DNA from 3 places in the Rhizobium sp. NLR8a genome. Region 2 is predicted to be linked to each of the others. Evidence: predicted binding sites of a transcription regulator. Region 2 holds the regulator's gene; each other region holds the start of a gene.
What was found. Region 2 encodes PhoB, which activates phosphate uptake and scavenging genes when phosphate is short. Its sites were predicted from a motif close to TGTCATNNANCTGTCAT; they were not measured.

Region 1 (5,964 bases), on a different contig from region 2:
CCGTCAGAGACGGCAACCGCCGCGTCGTCGGCGTGGTGCTCGGCGGCCGCACCGCCCGCAGCCGCGACGCCAGGATGGAAGCGCTGCTCGACCGCTATCTCGGCCGCGCTTCGTCGTCAGGCGGCGCAAGGCTGGTGGCGAGCGTCGGCGCCAGGGAGCCGGTCGAAGTGGCTTCCGCCGCCGATTCTTCCGACGTTCCGGTGCCGGCGAACGCGCCGCGTCCGGCCGACGATCTCGCGGCAAAGAGCCTGGCTTATGCCGATGACGCCGTCGTGCCGCTGGAGCGCCCGGTCGCGATGGACGAAATCCTGAACGCCGGCAAGACATCGAAGACCGCGGCGAAAAAGGCCGACGGCGACTGGCAGATCCAGATCTCGGCCGCCCCGAGCGCCGATGCGGCGCGGGCGCTTCTTGCCCAGGCGCAGTCGGAAGGCGGCGCGCCGCTCGTTTCCGCCTCGCCCTATACCGAAGCGGTCGGGCAGGGGGCCAACAGGATCTATCGCGCCCGCTTCGTCGGCTTCGCCAGCAGGGAGGACGCCGCCTCAGCCTGCGATGCGCTGAAGCAGCGCTCCTATGACTGCATGCTGCTCCCGGACCGCGGCTGATCGCAACGCCCCACTGAGGCAGTGCGCTCTGGACAAGCAGCGGGAATCAGCGTCTCCTCCATAAACAAAAGGAGAACATTGATGCTGCGCCGTCTTGCCGACCAGTTCGAAGCCGCTTCCTCCGCCCATGTCGCCGAGAGCGGCATCGAGCGCGACGCCGACTGGTTTCTGTTGAAGCTGCAGGAGGAGATGGGTGAACTGACCCAGGCATGGAACCGCCTGACCGGCCGCGGCCGTGCCAAGGGCCGCTCCCCTGAGGACATCAGGCGCGAGCTCGCCGACGAGACGGCCGACCTGCTTGGTCACCTCATGCTGTTTGCTCGCCGTAACGACATCGACCTCGCCGCCGCGATCGAACGGAAGTGGCGGTTTCAGCCGAGCTGGTAAGAAATCGGGAGCGACATCAGAAGATTTTGCTCAAGCCGGTCACCAGCCAGAACGAAACTGCCGAAATCATTGCCGCTGCCGGCAGGGTGATGATCCATGCGATGACGATGTTGCCGGCTAGCCCCCACCTGACGGCGGACACGCGCCGGGCGGCGCCGACGCCGATGATGGCGCCGGTAATGGTATGGGTGGTCGAGACGGGGATACCGAGCCAGGTGGCGCCGAACAGCGTCAAGGCGCCGCCCGTTTCGGCGCAGAATCCCTGCATCGGATTGAGCCTGGTGATCTTCGAGCCCATCGTATGGACGATGCGCCAGCCGCCGAACAAGGTGCCGAGCGCCATCGCTGCCTGGCATGAGATCACCACCCAGAGCGGCACGTGGAAGCTGCCGCCGAGGTAACCCTGCGAATAGAGAAGCACGGCAATGATGCCCATGGTCTTCTGGGCGTCATTGCCGCCGTGGCCGAGCGAATAGAGCGACGCCGACACGAATTGCAGGAAACGGAAGGATCGGTCGACGGCAAAAGGCGTCTGCCGGATGAAGGTCCAGGTCACCGCCAGGATGAGGAACAGTGCCAGGAGAAAACCGATCATCGGCGACATGACGATGGCGGAGACGGTCTTGAGAAGACCGCTCCAGACGATCGAGCTCAACCCCGTTTTGGCAAGGCCCGCACCGACCAGCCCGCCGACCAGAGCATGGGATGAACTGGAGGGAATGCCGAAGACCCAGGTCACGACATTCCAGACGATGGCGCCGATCAGGGCCGCGAAAATCACCTGCGGCGTGACGATCGCCGGGTCGATGATGCCGGTCCCGAGCGTCTCGGCCACATGCAGGCCGAAGAACAGGAAGGCGATGAAATTGAAGAATGCCGCCCAGAAGACCGCATATTGCGGCCTCAGGACCCGTGTCGAGACGATTGTCGCGATCGAGTTGGCCGCATCATGCAGGCCATTGAGAAAATCGAACAGCAGTGCGACGCCGATCAGGCCGACAAGAAGCGGAAGAGCGAGGGCGGCTTCCATCAGACATTCTCGATCACGATGCCGCTGATCTCGTTGGCGACGTCCTCGAAACGGTCGACCACCTTCTCCAGCTCGCCGTAGATCTCGCTGCCGATCATATAGGCCATCGCATTGCCGGCGCCGTGCCGGCGAAACAGATCCTTGAGCCCCTGCTCGTGCAACTCGTCGGAGCGCCCTTCCACCTGCGTGACCTGCTCGACGATGGCAGAAAGCCGCGGCGCATTGGCGCTGATGCGATCAAGCAAGGGAATGGCCTCGGCAATGAGATTGGCAGCTTCCACAACGGTCTTGCCCATTTCCTGCATCCGTGGATCGAAGCTGGTCTGCTCGAAGAGCCGGATGGTTTTGACGGTTTTGTGCATCATGTCGATCGCATCATCCATGGATTGGATGAGATCCTTGATGTCGCCACGATCGAAAGGTGTGATGAAACTCCGCCGGACGGCCAGCATGACTTCGCGCGTTATATCGTCGGCCTGATCTTCCAACCGCACGATCGTTTCGCATTGATGCTCGATCTCTATTCCCGACAGCAACCTGTCCAGAGCCTGTGCGGCGTCGACGATCGTTCTGGAATGTTGTTCGAAAAGGACGAAGAACCGGTCTTCGCGCGGCATCAACTTTCGAAACCAACCCAGCATGAACACCTCGCAATCCTGGTCTGCGCTATGAACGACGAGCCGTCCTAAACCCTATCCCGTTGAAGAGATAGGGCCGAATTTCGGTTTGTGACAGATTTATGACAGTTGTGCCGCGGCAGGGACATGGCCGTTGCCGGCAGCTGAACCCTTTCCGCCATCGGCGGTCAGCCGACCTTGTACCGGTAAAACTTGCTGTCCACCGCCATCAGCGGGAAGGAGCGGGGCAGGGCGCTCTTGGCAATTTCGGTAAAGCCGTTCTTTTCGTAGAAGCGCTGGGCGGCGACGAACTTGTCCGTCGTGCCGAGGAAGATGTCGGTGAGGCCGGCATCTCTGGCGTGGTCGAACAGGCGCTCGAGAAGCCGCGCCGCCACGCCGTGCTCGCGGCCGCGCACCTCGGCGGCGACGAACATCTTGCGCAGCGCCGCCTGATTGTTGCCGATGTCCTTCAGCCCAAGGGTGCCGACGATGGCGCCGTCCTTGACGGCGACCCAGAACTGACCTTTGCCGGACTGGTAGAAATCCGGGATGACCCGGAGATCGGGCTGCGCATCGGCAGTGATATCGATGCCGAACTCCTCGCGCTGGATCGGCAGGATCACCGACAGCACGTCATCGGCATCGCCTTCGGCAAAGGCTCTGATTTCGATCTCTCCCATCAGATCCTCCCGCCTCAGGCCTGGGTGCCGCCGACGGTGACCTGATCCATGCGCAGATGCGGCTGGCCGACGCCGACCGGAACCCATTGGCCGGCCTTGCCGCAATTGCCGATGCCGGTATCGAGCTTCATGTCGTTGCCGATCATCGACACCCGCTTCATCGCATCCGGGCCGTTGCCGATCAGCATCGCCCCCTTGATCGGCGCGCCGATCTTGCCGTTTTCGATCAGATAGGCCTCGGTGCAACCGAAGACGAATTTGCCGGAGGTGATGTCGACCTGGCCGCCGCCAAAGGAGACGGCATAGACGCCCTTCTTCACCGAGGCGATGATTTCTTCCGGAGTCTTGTCGCCGCCGAGCATATAGGTGTTGGTCATGCGCGGCATCGGCACGTGGGCATAGCCCTGGCGGCGGCCGTTGCCGGTGGGCGCCATGCCCATCAGCCGGGCGTTCTGCCGGTCCTGCATATAGCCGACGAGCTTGCCGTTCTCGATCAGCACGTTGTAGCCCGACGGTGTACCCTCGTCGTCGATGGTGATCGAGCCGCGGCGGTTGTCGATCGTGCCGTCGTCGACGACGGTGACGCCGGGCGCGGCAACGATCTGGCCGAGAAGCCCTGAAAAGGCCGAGGTCTTCTTGCGGTTGAAATCCCCTTCCAGCCCGTGGCCGACCGCCTCGTGCAGCATGACGCCCGGCCAGCCGGAGCCGAGAACGACATCCATCGTGCCGGCGGGCGCGTCGATCGCTTCCAGATTGACGAGCGCCTGGCGCAGCGCCTCGTCGGCGCCGTACTGCCAGCTGCCCTCGGCAATGAAATCGCCGAAGCCGATGCGCCCGCCGCTGCCGTAGGAACCGCTCTCCTGCCGCTCGCCTTCACCGACCACGACGGAAATGTTGATGCGGGTCATCGGTCTTATGTCGCGCACGCGGTGGCCGTCGGCGCGCAGGATGTCGACCACCTGCCAGCTCGCGGCGACCGAGGCGGTGACCTGCCGGACCTTGTCGTCCTTGCCTCTGAGATAGGCGTCGATGTCCTGCAGGACCTTGACCTTCTCCTCGAAGCTCGGCTGGCCGATCGGGTTCTGGTCGCCGTAGAATTTCTTGTTGGTGCCCTGGGGAGCGGCGGCGTAGGTGCCGGAATAGCCGCGCGTCACCGCGCCGACCGCATCGGCCGCCCGCTTCAGCGCCGCCACCGAGAGATCGCCGGCATGGGCATAACCCACCGCTTCGCCGGCAACGGCGCGAAGCCCGAAACCCTGTTCGGTGTTGAAACTGCCGCCCTTCAGCCGGCCATTGTCGAAGGTCAGCGCTTCGGCCTGCGCATGCTCGATGAACAGTTCGCCGTCATCGGCGCCGGCGAGCGCCTCGGCGACAAGGCCGCGCATCGTGGCTTCGTCGGCATCGAAAAGCGTCAGGAGATCGGTGGTCATGGTCTGGCTCCAATGGGCATGTTCGGGAATGCGCTTATCCCCTAGATAGGGCTCCATATAACAAGGAGTGAAGCCCTCGCGGCGAATATTCTTTGTCTCGGGAGGTGGGACGCGCCTCGAAGAGATGCAAACGGTTGATCGCTTTGCGCGGGGTAGACAACGCTGACCACCCGTCGGGGCGTCGAGCGATTTTTTGTCGTCAATGTGCGACTTGCGAAGCTGCCGACATCAATTCCCGGGAATTCGGAGCCTTGAACGTTTGCAGCCCGGCCTCCAGAACTTCAGTGAAGCTCCAGCGGACGATGCCCTCGCGGTCGATCAGGAACTGACCGACAAGCTGCCCATGGTCGGCGGTCATCATCTGCTGATCGGCTTCCGTAATTTGATATCCTTCCTTCTTGTTGAGAAAATCGTCCATCGCCATCACGCCCATAGGCTCTGGCAATTCGCCCGGCAGATCGATTCGTATCGCCATGACCGTGTCGATCCCGACCTCGCGTAAGCCGAAGGCTCGGTGCGAAGCCCGTATCGGGTCGGAAGCCGCAAGAATACCGGGGATCGGATGGTAACGGAAATACAGCCGCGCGCGTTCGACCGGGGTGTTTACCACTGCCAGCGATTGGACGCCTTTCTCACGCAGCATCGGGTTGAGATATGCCATGGCCGCGACATGGCGCCGGCAGAAGGGACAATGCAGGCCTCGAAACAAACCGATCAACAATGGGCTGCGGCCGCGAAAATCATCAAGCGCGATCTTCCCTTCGCGCGAGACTGCATCAAACACAACGTTCGGCACCCGGTCGCCCGGTTTTAGCGGATGGTCGACATAGCGCGTGGACATGGACAACCTCCTCGCTCGGGATCAGTCGAGAAAAGGCGCCACGTTAAGTGTTTCGAGGTCGAGACTGAGCGTTGCGAGGCCCGACCTCTTGTCTTACCGCACCGCCAGGATCCGATCCAAGAATGGTCCCACATTGGCCCGCGGGCAAGCGGTAAACGGCGTATCGTGACCGGAAAAGTCCGTTTTCTCAAAATTCAGCCTTTCACCAGAGCGGGCCGCTGGCGGAAGTGAAGCTGGATTGAGCGGATGAGGGGCGGACCCGCGACAGGCCGCAGCCGCCCTCAAGGCAGCGCGTCAAAACCTTCGGCGAAACCCTTGAGATCAACAGGGATGCCGATCCCTTCTTCCGGCGTCTGGAAGACGATGAAGGTGGC
Region 2 (5,964 bases):
AACGACACGATCGAAGGCTGCCGCGTCACCGGCAAGATCACGCTCGACAGCGACGACATCTATGATCCGGATATCGACGTGGTCGAACTTCGCGCCCGCGTCGGCATGGTTTTCCAGAAGCCGAACCCGTTCCCGAAGTCGATCTACGAAAACGTCTCCTACGGCCCGCGCATCCACGGTCTCGCCAAGTCGAAGGCCGATCTCGACCAGATCGTCGAGAGCAGCCTGCAGCGCGCCGGCCTGTGGAACGAGGTCAAGGACCGCGTGCACGAATCCGGCACCGGCCTCTCCGGCGGTCAGCAGCAGCGCCTGTGCATTGCCCGCGCCGTCGCCGTCAGCCCGGAGGTCATCCTGATGGACGAACCCTGCTCGGCCCTTGATCCGATTGCCACCGCCAAGGTCGAGGAGCTGATCCACGAGTTGCGCGAGAACTACACGATCGTCATCGTCACCCACTCCATGCAGCAGGCCGCGCGTGTTTCGCAGCGCACCGCCATGTTCCACCTCGGCAACCTCGTCGAGGAGAACGACACCGACAAGATGTTCACCAACCCCGACGATCCACGCACCCAGGATTACATCATGGGTCGCTTCGGCTGATCCCGGCGACACGAAGCTTTCCGTTATTCGAGGACAAAGCCCCATGGCATCGACACATATTTATTCCGCCTATGATGATGATCTGAAGTTCCTCTCCAGGCGGATTTCCGAAATGGGCGGCCTGGCCGAACAGATGGTCGCGGAATCCGTCCGGGCGCTGGTCAACGGCGATACGGCGCTGGCGCAAAAGGTCATTTCCGACGATGTGATCCTCGATCACACCGAACGCGAGATTGGCGACAAGGCGATCGTCACCATCGCCCGCCGTCAGCCGATGGCCTCGGACCTGCGCGAGATCATGGGTTCGATCCGCATCGCCGCCGATCTCGAACGCGTCGGCGACCTCGGCAAGAACACCGCCAAGCGCGTCATCGCCGTGCAGAGCACAGGCGTGCCGCGCAAGCTCGCCCGCGGCCTCGAGCACCTCTCCGAGCTGGCGCTCGTCCAGCTCAAGGAAGTGCTCGACGTCTATACGACACGCGCCGCCGACAAGGCGACCGCCATCCGCGAACGCGACAACGAGATCGACGCGATGTACACCTCGCTGTTCCGCGAGCTCTTGACCTACATGATGGAAGATCCGCGCAACATCACGAGCTGCACGCATCTGCTCTTTTGCGCCAAGAACATCGAGCGCATCGGCGACCATGCCACCAACATCGCCGAGACGATTTACTACATGGCGACGGGCGCCCAGCCGGAAGGCGATCGTCCGAAGGATGACAGTGCCAACACCGTCGGCGCCGCGACGGAATAATTGTTCCGAACGAGCCGCCCGGGCCAGCCGCCCGGACCAGTCACTTGCGTGCGCGCCCGTTCGGGGCGCGCAAAGAGGTCGCAGCCAATTTCTGAATTTGCGCAGGACGCCTGCTTAAATCGTCCCGGTTTAAGGCTTGTGCGCGAGGAGACGGACACGCATGATCCCGAGAGTCGCAGTTGTTGAAGACGAGGAAGCGCTGAGCGTGCTTCTTCGCTATAATCTTGAGGCGGAAGGCTTTGAGGTCGATACCATCCTGCGCGGCGACGAGGCCGAGATCAGGCTTCAGGAGCGCACGCCCGACCTTCTCATCCTCGACTGGATGCTGCCCGGCGTCTCCGGCATCGAACTCTGCCGGCGCCTGCGCATGCGGCCGGAAACCGAGCGGCTGCCGATCATCATGCTGACGGCGCGCGGCGAGGAGAGCGAGCGTGTGCGCGGACTGTCCACCGGCGCCGACGATTACGTCGTCAAGCCCTTCTCGACCCCCGAGCTCGTCGCCCGCGTCAAGGCGATGCTGCGTCGGGCCCGTCCCGAGGTGCTGTCCTCGGTGCTGAAATGCGGCGATATCGAGCTCGACCGCGAAACCCATCGTGTCCACCGCAAGAGCCGCGAAGTCCGCCTCGGCCCGACCGAATTCCGGCTGCTGGAATTCCTGATGTCGTCGCCGGGCCGGGTCTTTTCCCGTTCGCAGCTGCTGGACGGCGTCTGGGGCCACGACATCTATGTCGACGAACGCACCGTCGACGTCCATGTCGGCCGCCTGCGCAAGGCGCTGAATTTCTCCAATATGCAGGACGTCATCCGCACCGTCCGCGGCGCCGGTTATTCGATGGAGGCCTGAAGGCTGAGGGAGTGTGGGGTTGGCGTTCCCGCCAAACGCACGGCAGTACGGCTTGTGAGGCCCGCCTTGTCGTCCATCGTCGCCGCTGCGGAGCCAGCGTCGTTGCGCCGGCGAGGCTTATGCGTCTCGGCACCACCTTTCCATCGCGCCTGCAAAGCCGACTTGTCCCGGCGCCACCTCTCCTCCGTCAAGCCCTGGCATGACGGAGTGTGGGGGTTGCTAAACGCAAAGGTCACTTCCCACTCGAATAAGAAACGGCGGCCCGTTTTTTATGTCTGGCTATACCGGTCCGCTCAGCTGACCCGCGCCGCCGCCCGGCGGCGTTCGTTGATCGGCTGATAGGCAAGCTTCTGATGATAGCTGCAATAGGGCGAATTGTCCGGGGATTCGCAGCCGCAGAAATGGAAATCTTCCTTGAGCGGATCGCCGACCGGCCACTTGCAGGTGCGTTCGGTGAGCTCCGTCAGGCCGAGGCGGCGGGAAATCGGCACCACCACGTTGCCCTTCGGCACATATTCCATTTCCTCGACTGTATCGATCTCGATCTCTTCCTTCAGCAGGGTTGCGCCCTGCTGGCGGGTCACGGTGCGGGTGGCGATCCGGGAGGCGTAGTTCGGCGCGCGCGGCGCGGATGTCTGGCGCTTCGGCGTGCGCGCCGCGGTGGCCGTGCCGCCGGCCTTGGCGCGGCCGGGAAGGCTGAGCCTGTGCACCTTGCCGATAACGGCGTTTCGGCTGACCCCGCCAAGCTGCGCAGCAATCTGGCTGGCGCTCAGTCCTTCGGCCCAAAGCTTCTTGAGTTTCTCGACCCGCTCGTCTGTCCAGTTCATGCCCTGTCTCCACCTTTTGCGTTGGTGATGGCAGAATCCCTCACCGTTGTCCCGGAAGCCTCCGAAACAAGAAACGCTTGATCAATTTTGGTGACTAGTTCCGCCGCATGCAGTCTAGTAATTGAACTTTAACCTAGTGTGAGGCTGACTCCGTGACAAGAGTCGCGGGAATCCGGATGAATCGAATTTCAAGTTTTTCCCCAACTTGCTGCCTCTGCGTGTCATTTCTGCAATAATGCCTGTTGAAGGCCGAAAGTGCCCCTGTACAAGCTTGCGGCATACGCTAAGGCCGCAGTTTTGTTGACATTGCAGCGCGAAAAGGAAATAGTACCGCTCGCCGCCGAAAGGCGGCATTTTTGATTTTTCGGACCTGGTTTTGTTAGCCGGAATCCGCGCATGACAACATTGAACGGGAGACCCGCGATGGCTGAAGCCGCGCCGCTTTACGACACCTATTCTCGTGCCCCGCTGCGGTTCGAGCGAGGCGAGGGCGTATGGCTGATCGCCGAGAGCGGCGAGCGTTATCTCGATTTCGGCGCCGGGGTCGCCGTCACCTCCGTCGGCCACGGCAACCCGCATGTGGTCGCGGCGCTGAAGGAGCAGGCCGACAAGGTCTGGCACCTCTCCAATATCTATGAAATTCCCGGCCAGGAGCGCCTGGCCAAACGCCTGACCGACGCCACCTTCGCCGACAAGGTGTTCTTCACCAATTCGGGCGCCGAGGCGCTCGAATGCGCCATCAAGACGGCGCGCCGCTATCAGTTTTCCAAGGGCCATCCCGAGAGGTTCCATATCATCACCTTCGAAGGCGCTTTCCACGGCCGCACGCTGGCGACGATCGCCGCCGGCGGCCAGGAGAAATATCTCGAAGGTTTCGGCCCCAAGGCGCCGGGTTTCGATCAGGTGCCGTTCGGCGACATCGATGCCGTGCGTGCCGCCATTACCGATGCGACGGCCGCAATCCTGATCGAGCCGGTGCAGGGCGAGGGCGGCGTGCGTCCCGCCACCAGCGAATTCATGAAGGCGCTGCGCCGGATCTGCGACGAAAATGGCCTGCTGCTGATCCTCGACGAGGTGCAGACGGGCGTCGGCCGTACCGGCAAGCTGTTTGCCCATGAATGGTCCGGCATCACGCCTGATATCATGGCCGTCGCCAAGGGCATCGGCGGCGGCTTCCCGCTCGGCGCCTGCCTTGCAACCGCCGAGGCCGCTTCCGGCATGAAGGCCGGCACGCATGGTTCGACCTATGGCGGCAATCCGCTGGCCATGGCGGTCGGCAGCGCCGTGCTCGACGTCATCCTCGCCGATGGCTTCCTTGAGCATGTGCGCGACGTCGCGCTCGTCTTCCGCCAGGGACTGGCCTCGCTCAAGGATCGTTATCCCGATGTGATCGAGGATATCCGAGGCGAAGGGCTTCTTCTCGGTGTCAAGGCTGCGGTTCCCTCGGCCGAATTGCTGCAGGCGATCCGCGCCGCGCATCTGCTCGGCGTGCCGGCCGGCGACAACGTCATCCGCCTTCTTCCGCCGCTGGTGGTCACTGCCGAGGAAGCCCGCGAAGGGCTTGTGCGCCTCGAGCGCGCCGCCGAGAGCATCCGCGCCGCCAAGATCAAGAAGACGGCTTGAAGGGATCGCCGCCTTCGGGCGCACGACAGGTAAGAACATGGCTCCTAAACATTTCCTCGATCTTTCGGCCGTCACATCGGCCGACCTCAGAACCATCATGAACGACGCGCTCGCCCGCAAGCAGGCCTTCAAGGCCGGCAAGGGCGACAAGCCGCTCGCCGGCAAGATGCTGGCGATGATCTTCGAGAAGCCGTCGACGCGCACCCGCGTCTCTTTCGACGTGGGCATGCGCCAGCTCGGCGGGGAAACGCTGTTCCTCTCTGGCACCGAAATGCAGCTCGGCCGCGCCGAGACGATCGGCGACACCGCCAAGGTGCTGTCGCGTTATGTCGATGCGATCATGATCCGCACCACCGAGCACTCGCGCCTGCTGGAGCTTGCCGAACATGCGACCGTGCCTGTCATCAACGCGCTGACGGACGATACCCATCCCTGCCAGATCATGGCCGATATCATGACCTTCGAGGAGCATCGCGGCCCGATCAAGGGCAAGACCATCGCCTGGACCGGCGACGGCAACAATGTGCTGCATTCGCTGGTCGAAGGGGCGGCGCGCTTCGGCTACCGCATGAACATGGCCGTCCCCCTTGGTTCGGAGCCCAAGGATCACTATCTGAACTGGGCCCGCAATGAGGGCGCCGAAATCATGCTCTGCCATGATGCCGACCGTGCGGTCGAAGGCGTCGATTGCGTGGTGACCGATACCTGGGTCTCCATGAATCAGGAACATCGGGCCCGGGGTCACAACGTCTTCCAGCCTTATCAGGTCAATGCGGCCTTGATGGCCAAGGCCGGCAGCGATGCATTGTTCATGCATTGCCTGCCCGCGCATCGCGGTGAGGAAGTGACGGACGAGGTGATCGACGGCCCGCAATCCGTGGTCTTCGATGAAGCGGAAAACCGTCTTCATGCGCAGAAATCGATTCTTGCTTGGTGCCTGGGCGCGATCTGAACCATAATCGGATGTTGCGAGTCATAAGCTTGCGGCCCGACTGCGCGAGCGCCGGACACTTTGGCCGCCGCTCCCGAAACTAGGAGTAAAGCCATGGCAGAAGCTGCAGCCGCCCTCGGCCAGTTCGATTTCGCCGGCGATGATCATGTCGTCCCCTTTCAGGTGGAGGGTCTGGATGTGCGCGGCCGCGCCGTCCAGCTCGGCCCCATGCTCGATGCCATCCTCGAGCGCCATCATTATCCCGCGCCCGTTGCCCGGCTGCTTGCCGAAGTCGTCGTGCTGACGGTGCTGCTCGGCACCTCGCTGAAGTTCGACGGCAAGTTCACCGTGCAGACCAAGGGCGACGGCCCGGTCGATCTGC
Region 3 (5,964 bases), on a different contig from region 2:
CTCGGCAAGGACGAGCTGCAGCCGGAGCGCACCAGCTACTGATCTTTTATTCGCTGAACGCCTTTATGCCGCAGAGCATTTCGCGCTTGCCGGCGAAGCCCTTGCGGCGTTCGACGGCAAAGCCGGCGGCGATGAGGTTGCGGCGCACGAAGCCGGCCGCGGCGTAAGTTGCGAAGGTGCCGTCGGCCACGGTCTTTTCGTTAACCTCACGCATCAGTTCCACCGACCACATGTCGCCGTTGCGCGAGGGGGCGAAGCCATCGAGATACCAGGCGTCGAAGCCGGGCTTTGCCGCCGCGACGCCGTCGAGCGCCGCGCCGCAGACGACGCTGAGCCGCGTCTGGGCATCGAGATCGAGCGAGACAGTGCGAACAGGCGTCTGCGGCCATGCCGCCGTCAGGGCTTCCCTCTCGGCATCGATTTCCCCCCAGTGCGAGAGCGCCCGGCCGATCTCTTCGCCGCGCATCGGATGCAGTTCGAAGGAGATGAAATGCAGGTGCTGACCGTCTGCTCGGTGCAGTTTCCATTGCCGCCAGGTCTCGGCAAAGTTGAGCCCGGTGCCGAAGCCGAGTTCGCCGATCACAAATTCGGGCCGCCCACTCCAACGCTCCGGCAGGCCGTTGCCGGCCAGGAAGACGTGCCCGCATTCCAGCCGGCCATCGGTCTGGCAATAAAAATGATCGCCAAAGGCGGTGGAATAGGGCATATCGCCGTCGCGCCATTCGAGCGGCTGCGGCGCGCCCGCGCCAATCTTATCGGGGTTCACGTCTTTCATGGAAAAAGCCGATAGTCCTCAGCAAGCGCCCGGTCAATCTTCTTGCGATTTGCTGATCGTCGGCGGTGGCATCATGGGTCTCTGGGCTGCCGTCCATGCCGAACGCCGCGGCATGAGCACCCTCCTCGCCGACGCCGCCAGCTTGGGCGGAGGCGCGAGCGGCGGCCTGCTCGGCGCGCTGATGCCGCATATGCCGGACCAGTGGTCGGAGAAAAAGCAGTTCCAGTTCGACGCGTTGGTCTCGCTTGAAACCGAAATTGCCACGCTTGAGGCCGAAACCGGGCTTTCGGCTGGCTACAACAGGTCTGGGCGGCTGATCCCGCTGCCGAAGCCGCATCTCAAGCGCATCGCCCGCGGCCATTCCGGGGACGCCGAACGCCATTGGCGGGCAGGCGAACGCCACTTCCACTGGCATGTGCTCGACAGGGCGCCAGTCGGTGGTTGGCCCGACGCATCTGCCGGCGAAAGTGGCTTCGTGCATGATACGCTCGCCGCCCGTGTTGCGCCCCGCTCATTGATCTCAGCGCTCATCGCCTTGCTGCGGCGGGCAAAACACGTGCGTATCATGGAGCATGCGGCCGTTGCCGCCCTCGATCCCGATCGTGGCACCGCGGAAATTGGCGGCGAAACCATTGCCTTCAGCCGCTGCATCCTGGCTGCCGGCCATCAGTCCTTTCCGTTGCTGCAGGAGCTGACGCCGGGGGCGAAAAGGCCGCTCGGCCAGCCAGTGAAGGGGCAGGCGGCGCTGTTGAGGGCCGATGTCGACCCGGCGCTGCCGACGATCTTCCTCGATGGGCTCTACTTGGTGGCGCACGAAGGCGGGTATGCGGCAATCGGCAGCACCAGCGAGAACCGCTTTGACGATCCCGGCTCGACCGACGCGCAACTCGACGCGCTGATCGAGGCGGCGCGGGCGATCGCGCCGGCGCTCCGCAACGCCCCTGTCATCGAGCGCTGGGCAGGGCTTCGCCCGAAGGCCATCGACCGCGATCCGATGATCGGCCGCCATCCCGTCCATCCCCGATTGATCGCACTGACCGGCGGTTTCAAGGTCAGCTTCGGACTGGCGCATCGGCTGGCGGAAGCTGCGATTTGTATCGCCGGCGATACAGATTGTGAATTTTCGCTGCCGGAAAGCTTCGCGATATCAAGCCATATTGCTGTCGCTTCACGTTAAACGTGAATTAGATACAGCTGCGTTTCGTTATTCTGTCATGCAAATCACCTATCTGCTTGCGCATCGGCAGCGCCGGATCTTGCCGGCGCTCACTTCCTTGATGGAGGAAATTGCATGCGCTATGCCATTTGCTTCACGCCTCCGGCGAGCGACCCCCTGTCGCTCGTGGCCGCCAATTGGCTAGGCCGAAACGTGTTTTCGGGCGATATGGTGGAGCCTCCGGCCGTCCGCGGCCTCGGCATTCACGAGATCGCCTTTTATACCGCCGTGCCGCGACGCTATGGTTTTCACGGTGTTTTGAAGGCGCCTTTTCACCTGTCCGCCGGCACGTCGGAATCGCAACTCCTGCGCGATCTCATGCGTTTTGCCGGGACCTATGCCCCTTTCCAGATTCCCCGTCTGGAGATCGCCCGGCTCGGCAGTTTTTACAGCCTGATGCCGAGCGCTCCCTGTGAGCCGATCCAGTATCTGGCTTCGGCGATCGTCCAGGAGTTTGATCGTTTCCGGGCGCCGCTGAGTGAAGCCGACATCGAGCGAAGTGATCCCGACGGATTGTCGGCGGCGCAATTTGCCAATCTGCATCGTTGGGGCAATCCCTATGTGATGGAGGAGTTCCGCTTCCATATGCCGGTGACGGGCCCCATCAATGCGATCGACATGCCCCGCATCGAGCCGGTGCTGCGAACGATCTTCGAGCCCGTCTTGAGGGAGCCGGTGATGGTTTCGAATGTGGCTTTGATGATCGAGGAAGGCACCGGCGGCCCCTTCCGCGTTCACTCGCTCCACCCGATGGGCAAGGTCAGCGCGCGCAGGATCGCCTGAGCCGATATCAAGCTAAGCCATTGTGAATGAGAGAGAAATTTTGCTGCGCAGTTTCCGTCTCGACATTCCGGCTGCGGATGATACCGTTCCCCGTCTTTTCAGAAGGTGATTTGATGGTATCCGAGACCTACCCGCGCAATCTCGTCGGCTACGGGCGTCAGACGCCCGATCCGAAGTGGCCGGGCGACGCCCGCGTCGCCGTGCAGTTCGTCATCAATTACGAAGAGGGCGGCGAAAGCTGCATCCTCGAAGGCGATCCGGCTTCCGAAAACCTGCTGTCGGAGATCGTCGGCGCGGCCGCCTGGCCGGGGCAGCGCAATCTCAACATGGAATCGATCTACGAATATGGTTCGCGGGCAGGCTTCTGGCGGCTCTGGCGGATGTTCACCGGTCTCAAGGTGCAGGCGACCGTCTACGGCGTGACGCTGGCGATGGCCCGCAATCCCGAAGCCGTCGCGGCCATGAAAGAGGCCGGCTGGGAGATCGCCAGCCACGGTTATCGCTGGCTGGAATACAAGGATTTCCCCGAGGATCTGGAGCGCAAGCACATTCTCGAAGCCGTGCGCCTGCATACCGAAATTACCGGCGAGCGGCCCTTCGGGATGTACCAGGGAAAACCTTCCGACAACACGCTGCGACTGGTGCAGGAAGAGGGCGGTTTCCTCTATTCCTCCGATTCCTATGCCGATGACCTGCCTTACTGGGTGAAGGGCATCGACGGGAAGCCCTTCCTGATCATCCCCTATACGCTCGAAACCAACGACATGCGTTTTGCCACGCCGCAGGGTTTCAACGCCGGCGATCAGTTCTTCACCTATCTCAAGGATGCTTTCGATACGCTTTATGAGGAAGGGAAGGACGGCAGCCCGAAGATGATGTCGGTCGGCCTGCATTGTCGCCTCGTCGGGCGTCCGGGCCGGGCGGCCGCTCTGAGGCGCTTCATCGAATATGTGCTGAAGCACGACAAGGTCTGGATCCCGCGCCGCATCGAGATCGCCGAGCACTGGCACAAGCATCATCAGCCGGATGCGCTTTAATGCTGTCGCGCGAGGATTTCGTTTCCCGCTTCGGCGGCGTCTTCGAGCATTCCCCTTTCATTGCCGAACGCGCCTATGACGCGGGCAGCCTAACGGAGCCGCTGACGGCATCAGCTGTGCACGCAGCGCTCACCGCCGTCTTCCGTGCGGCAAGCCGGGATGAGCGTCTCGGCATTCTGCGCGCCCATCCCGATCTTGCCGGGCGTCTGGCGATAGCAGGTGAACTCACGGAAGACAGCCGCAAGGAGCAGGCCGGCGCCGGTCTCGATCGGCTGAGCCCGGCCGAACATGCCCGCTTCACCGAACTTAATGCAGCCTATGTCGAAAAATTCGGCTTTCCCTTCATCATCGCCGTCAAAGGGCTCGATAAGGACGATATCCTTTCTGCCTTCGAAACGCGGATCGGCAATGACCTGGATGAGGAATTCGCGACCGCCACGACACAGGTCGAGCGGATCGCGCTGCTGCGCCTGACATCGATGTTGCCGGAGGGCGAATGAGCGAGCATCGTGCTATCGACTATCTCAATGAAATGCAGAAGGCGGCAGCCGAAGCGCTATACTTCGTGGGCGGAATGGATGAGGCGGCCTTCGCCGAGGACAATCTCACCTTCAAGGCGGTTGCCTTCTGCCACTTCACCATCGGCGCGGCTGCGTCCCGACTGCTCGTAACCCATCCGGAATTCGCAACCGAGCATCCCACTCTGCCGTGGACAAAAATCTGCGGAACGGGCAACCGTATCCTGGAAGACGTCTTCGCCCTCGATGCCTCCGACATCTGGGATGCAACCTATCGCACGCTGCCGGAACTTCTCGTCGAGATCGACGCCATTCGTCACTGGCATGCCGAAGGCGAGTGAACCATTGTCTGATTTTCTCGACATCCGCCCGCTTACCAGATCGGCCTTCGCCCCCTTCGGCGAAGTGATCGAAGCCGATCCAGCCTCGATGCGGCTCATCAACGGCGGCACGACCGAGCGCTTCCATGCATTGGCCGCAGCCGAGGCGGCGGGCGAGGGCGCGCGCGTCATCATCAATATCTTTCGCGGCCAGCCGCGCAGCTTCCCCTATGACGTCGACATGATGGAGCGCCATCCGTTCGGCAGTCAGAGTTTCTCGCCGATTTCCGGCCGCCCCTTCCTCGTCGTCGTCTCCGAGGACGAGGGCGGACGTCCGGGCAGGCCGCAGGTGTTTTTCGCGCGCGGAAACCAGGGTGTGAACTATCGCCGCAATGTCTGGCATCACCCCCTGATGGCGCTCGGCCAGACCTCCGATTTCCTGGTCGTCGACCGCGACGGCCCTGGCAATAATCTTGAGGAATTCTTCTTCGAAACCCCCTATGTCATCAAAGAGCCAGCCCCATGACCGGACTGACGACACATGTGCTCGACACCGCCCTCGGCAAGCCCGCCGAGGGCCTCAGGATCGATCTTTTCCAGCTCGACGGCGAGATCCGCAGACATCTGAAAACGGTGGAGACCAATGCGGACGGCCGAGTCGATGGTGGCCCGATGCTTGCCGGCGAAAACTTTCACGTCGGCACCTACGAATTGGTCTTCCACGCCGGTGAGTATCTCAGGGCCTGCGGCACGCCGCTGCCGCATCCGGCCTTCCTCGACCTAGTGCCGATCCGCTTCGGTATCGCGGATGTCACTGCGCACTATCACGTGCCGCTGCTGCTTTCGCCCTATGGCTATTCCACCTACCGGGGAAGCTAGATGCGTTTTGCCGCAATCGCCGACATTCACGGCAACTATCTGGCGCTCGAGGCGGTGCTTGCCGATATTCAGGCGCAGGGCATCGAGGAGATCGTCAATCTTGGTGATTTCTTCAGCAGTCCGCTGAATGCCGGCCGGACAGCTGATCTGCTGATGGCGCTCGGCCTGACCTCGGTGCGCGGCAATCACGACCGCTATCTCATCGAGCAGGACCCGGCCCTAATGCACGCCTCGGATGCCGTCGCCTACCGGCAACTGACGCCATCCCATCTCGATTGGCTGCGGGGTCTGCCGTTCGATACCGTCTATCGCGGCGAGGCCTATCTCTGCCACGCGACGCCGAAGGACGACAATCTCTACTGGCTTGAGTCCGTCTCGCCGGAAGGGCTTGTCTTCCTGAAGCCGATCGAAGCGATCGAGGCGCTCGCCGAAGGCA

Region 1: a site for PhoB is predicted at 2,751-2,767, ahead of HJC04_RS16590 (DUF47 family protein). Genes of this name have one in related genera too.
Region 3: a site for PhoB is predicted at 1,975-1,991, ahead of HJC04_RS20165 (DUF1045 domain-containing protein). Genes of this name have one in related genera too.

The regions. Positions count from the first base shown of each region.
Region 1 covers NZ_JABDWI010000008.1:79,113-85,076, reverse strand. Annotated here, with positions in the region: gene HJC04_RS16605 (D-alanyl-D-alanine carboxypeptidase family protein) at 1-605, shown strand, start outside; gene HJC04_RS16600 (pyrophosphatase) at 687-992, shown strand; gene HJC04_RS16595 (inorganic phosphate transporter) at 1,009-2,022, opposite strand; gene HJC04_RS16590 (DUF47 family protein) at 2,022-2,663, opposite strand; gene HJC04_RS16585 (GNAT family N-acetyltransferase) at 2,828-3,319, opposite strand; gene tldD (metalloprotease TldD) at 3,334-4,749, opposite strand; gene HJC04_RS16575 (peroxiredoxin-like family protein) at 4,949-5,590, opposite strand; gene HJC04_RS16570 (invasion associated locus B family protein) at 5,872-5,964, opposite strand, start outside.
Region 2 covers NZ_JABDWI010000004.1:275,546-281,509, forward strand. Annotated here, with positions in the region: gene pstB (phosphate ABC transporter ATP-binding protein PstB) at 1-600, shown strand, start outside; gene phoU (phosphate signaling complex protein PhoU) at 644-1,357, shown strand; gene phoB (phosphate regulon transcriptional regulator PhoB) at 1,518-2,201, shown strand; gene HJC04_RS09565 (GcrA family cell cycle regulator) at 2,495-3,028, opposite strand; gene HJC04_RS09570 (aspartate aminotransferase family protein) at 3,452-4,651, shown strand; gene argF (ornithine carbamoyltransferase) at 4,689-5,603, shown strand; gene HJC04_RS09580 (Hsp33 family molecular chaperone) at 5,697-5,964, shown strand, end outside.
Region 3 covers NZ_JABDWI010000010.1:121,508-127,471, forward strand. Annotated here, with positions in the region: gene HJC04_RS20150 (response regulator) at 1-42, shown strand, start outside; gene mnmD (tRNA (5-methylaminomethyl-2-thiouridine)(34)-methyltransferase MnmD) at 47-775, opposite strand; gene HJC04_RS20160 (FAD-binding oxidoreductase) at 774-1,952, shown strand; gene HJC04_RS20165 (DUF1045 domain-containing protein) at 2,067-2,774, shown strand; gene puuE (allantoinase PuuE) at 2,888-3,811, shown strand; gene uraD (2-oxo-4-hydroxy-4-carboxy-5-ureidoimidazoline decarboxylase) at 3,811-4,311, shown strand; gene HJC04_RS20180 (DUF86 domain-containing protein) at 4,308-4,670, shown strand; gene HJC04_RS20185 (ureidoglycolate lyase) at 4,654-5,175, shown strand; gene uraH (hydroxyisourate hydrolase) at 5,172-5,528, shown strand; gene HJC04_RS20195 (metallophosphoesterase) at 5,529-5,964, shown strand, end outside.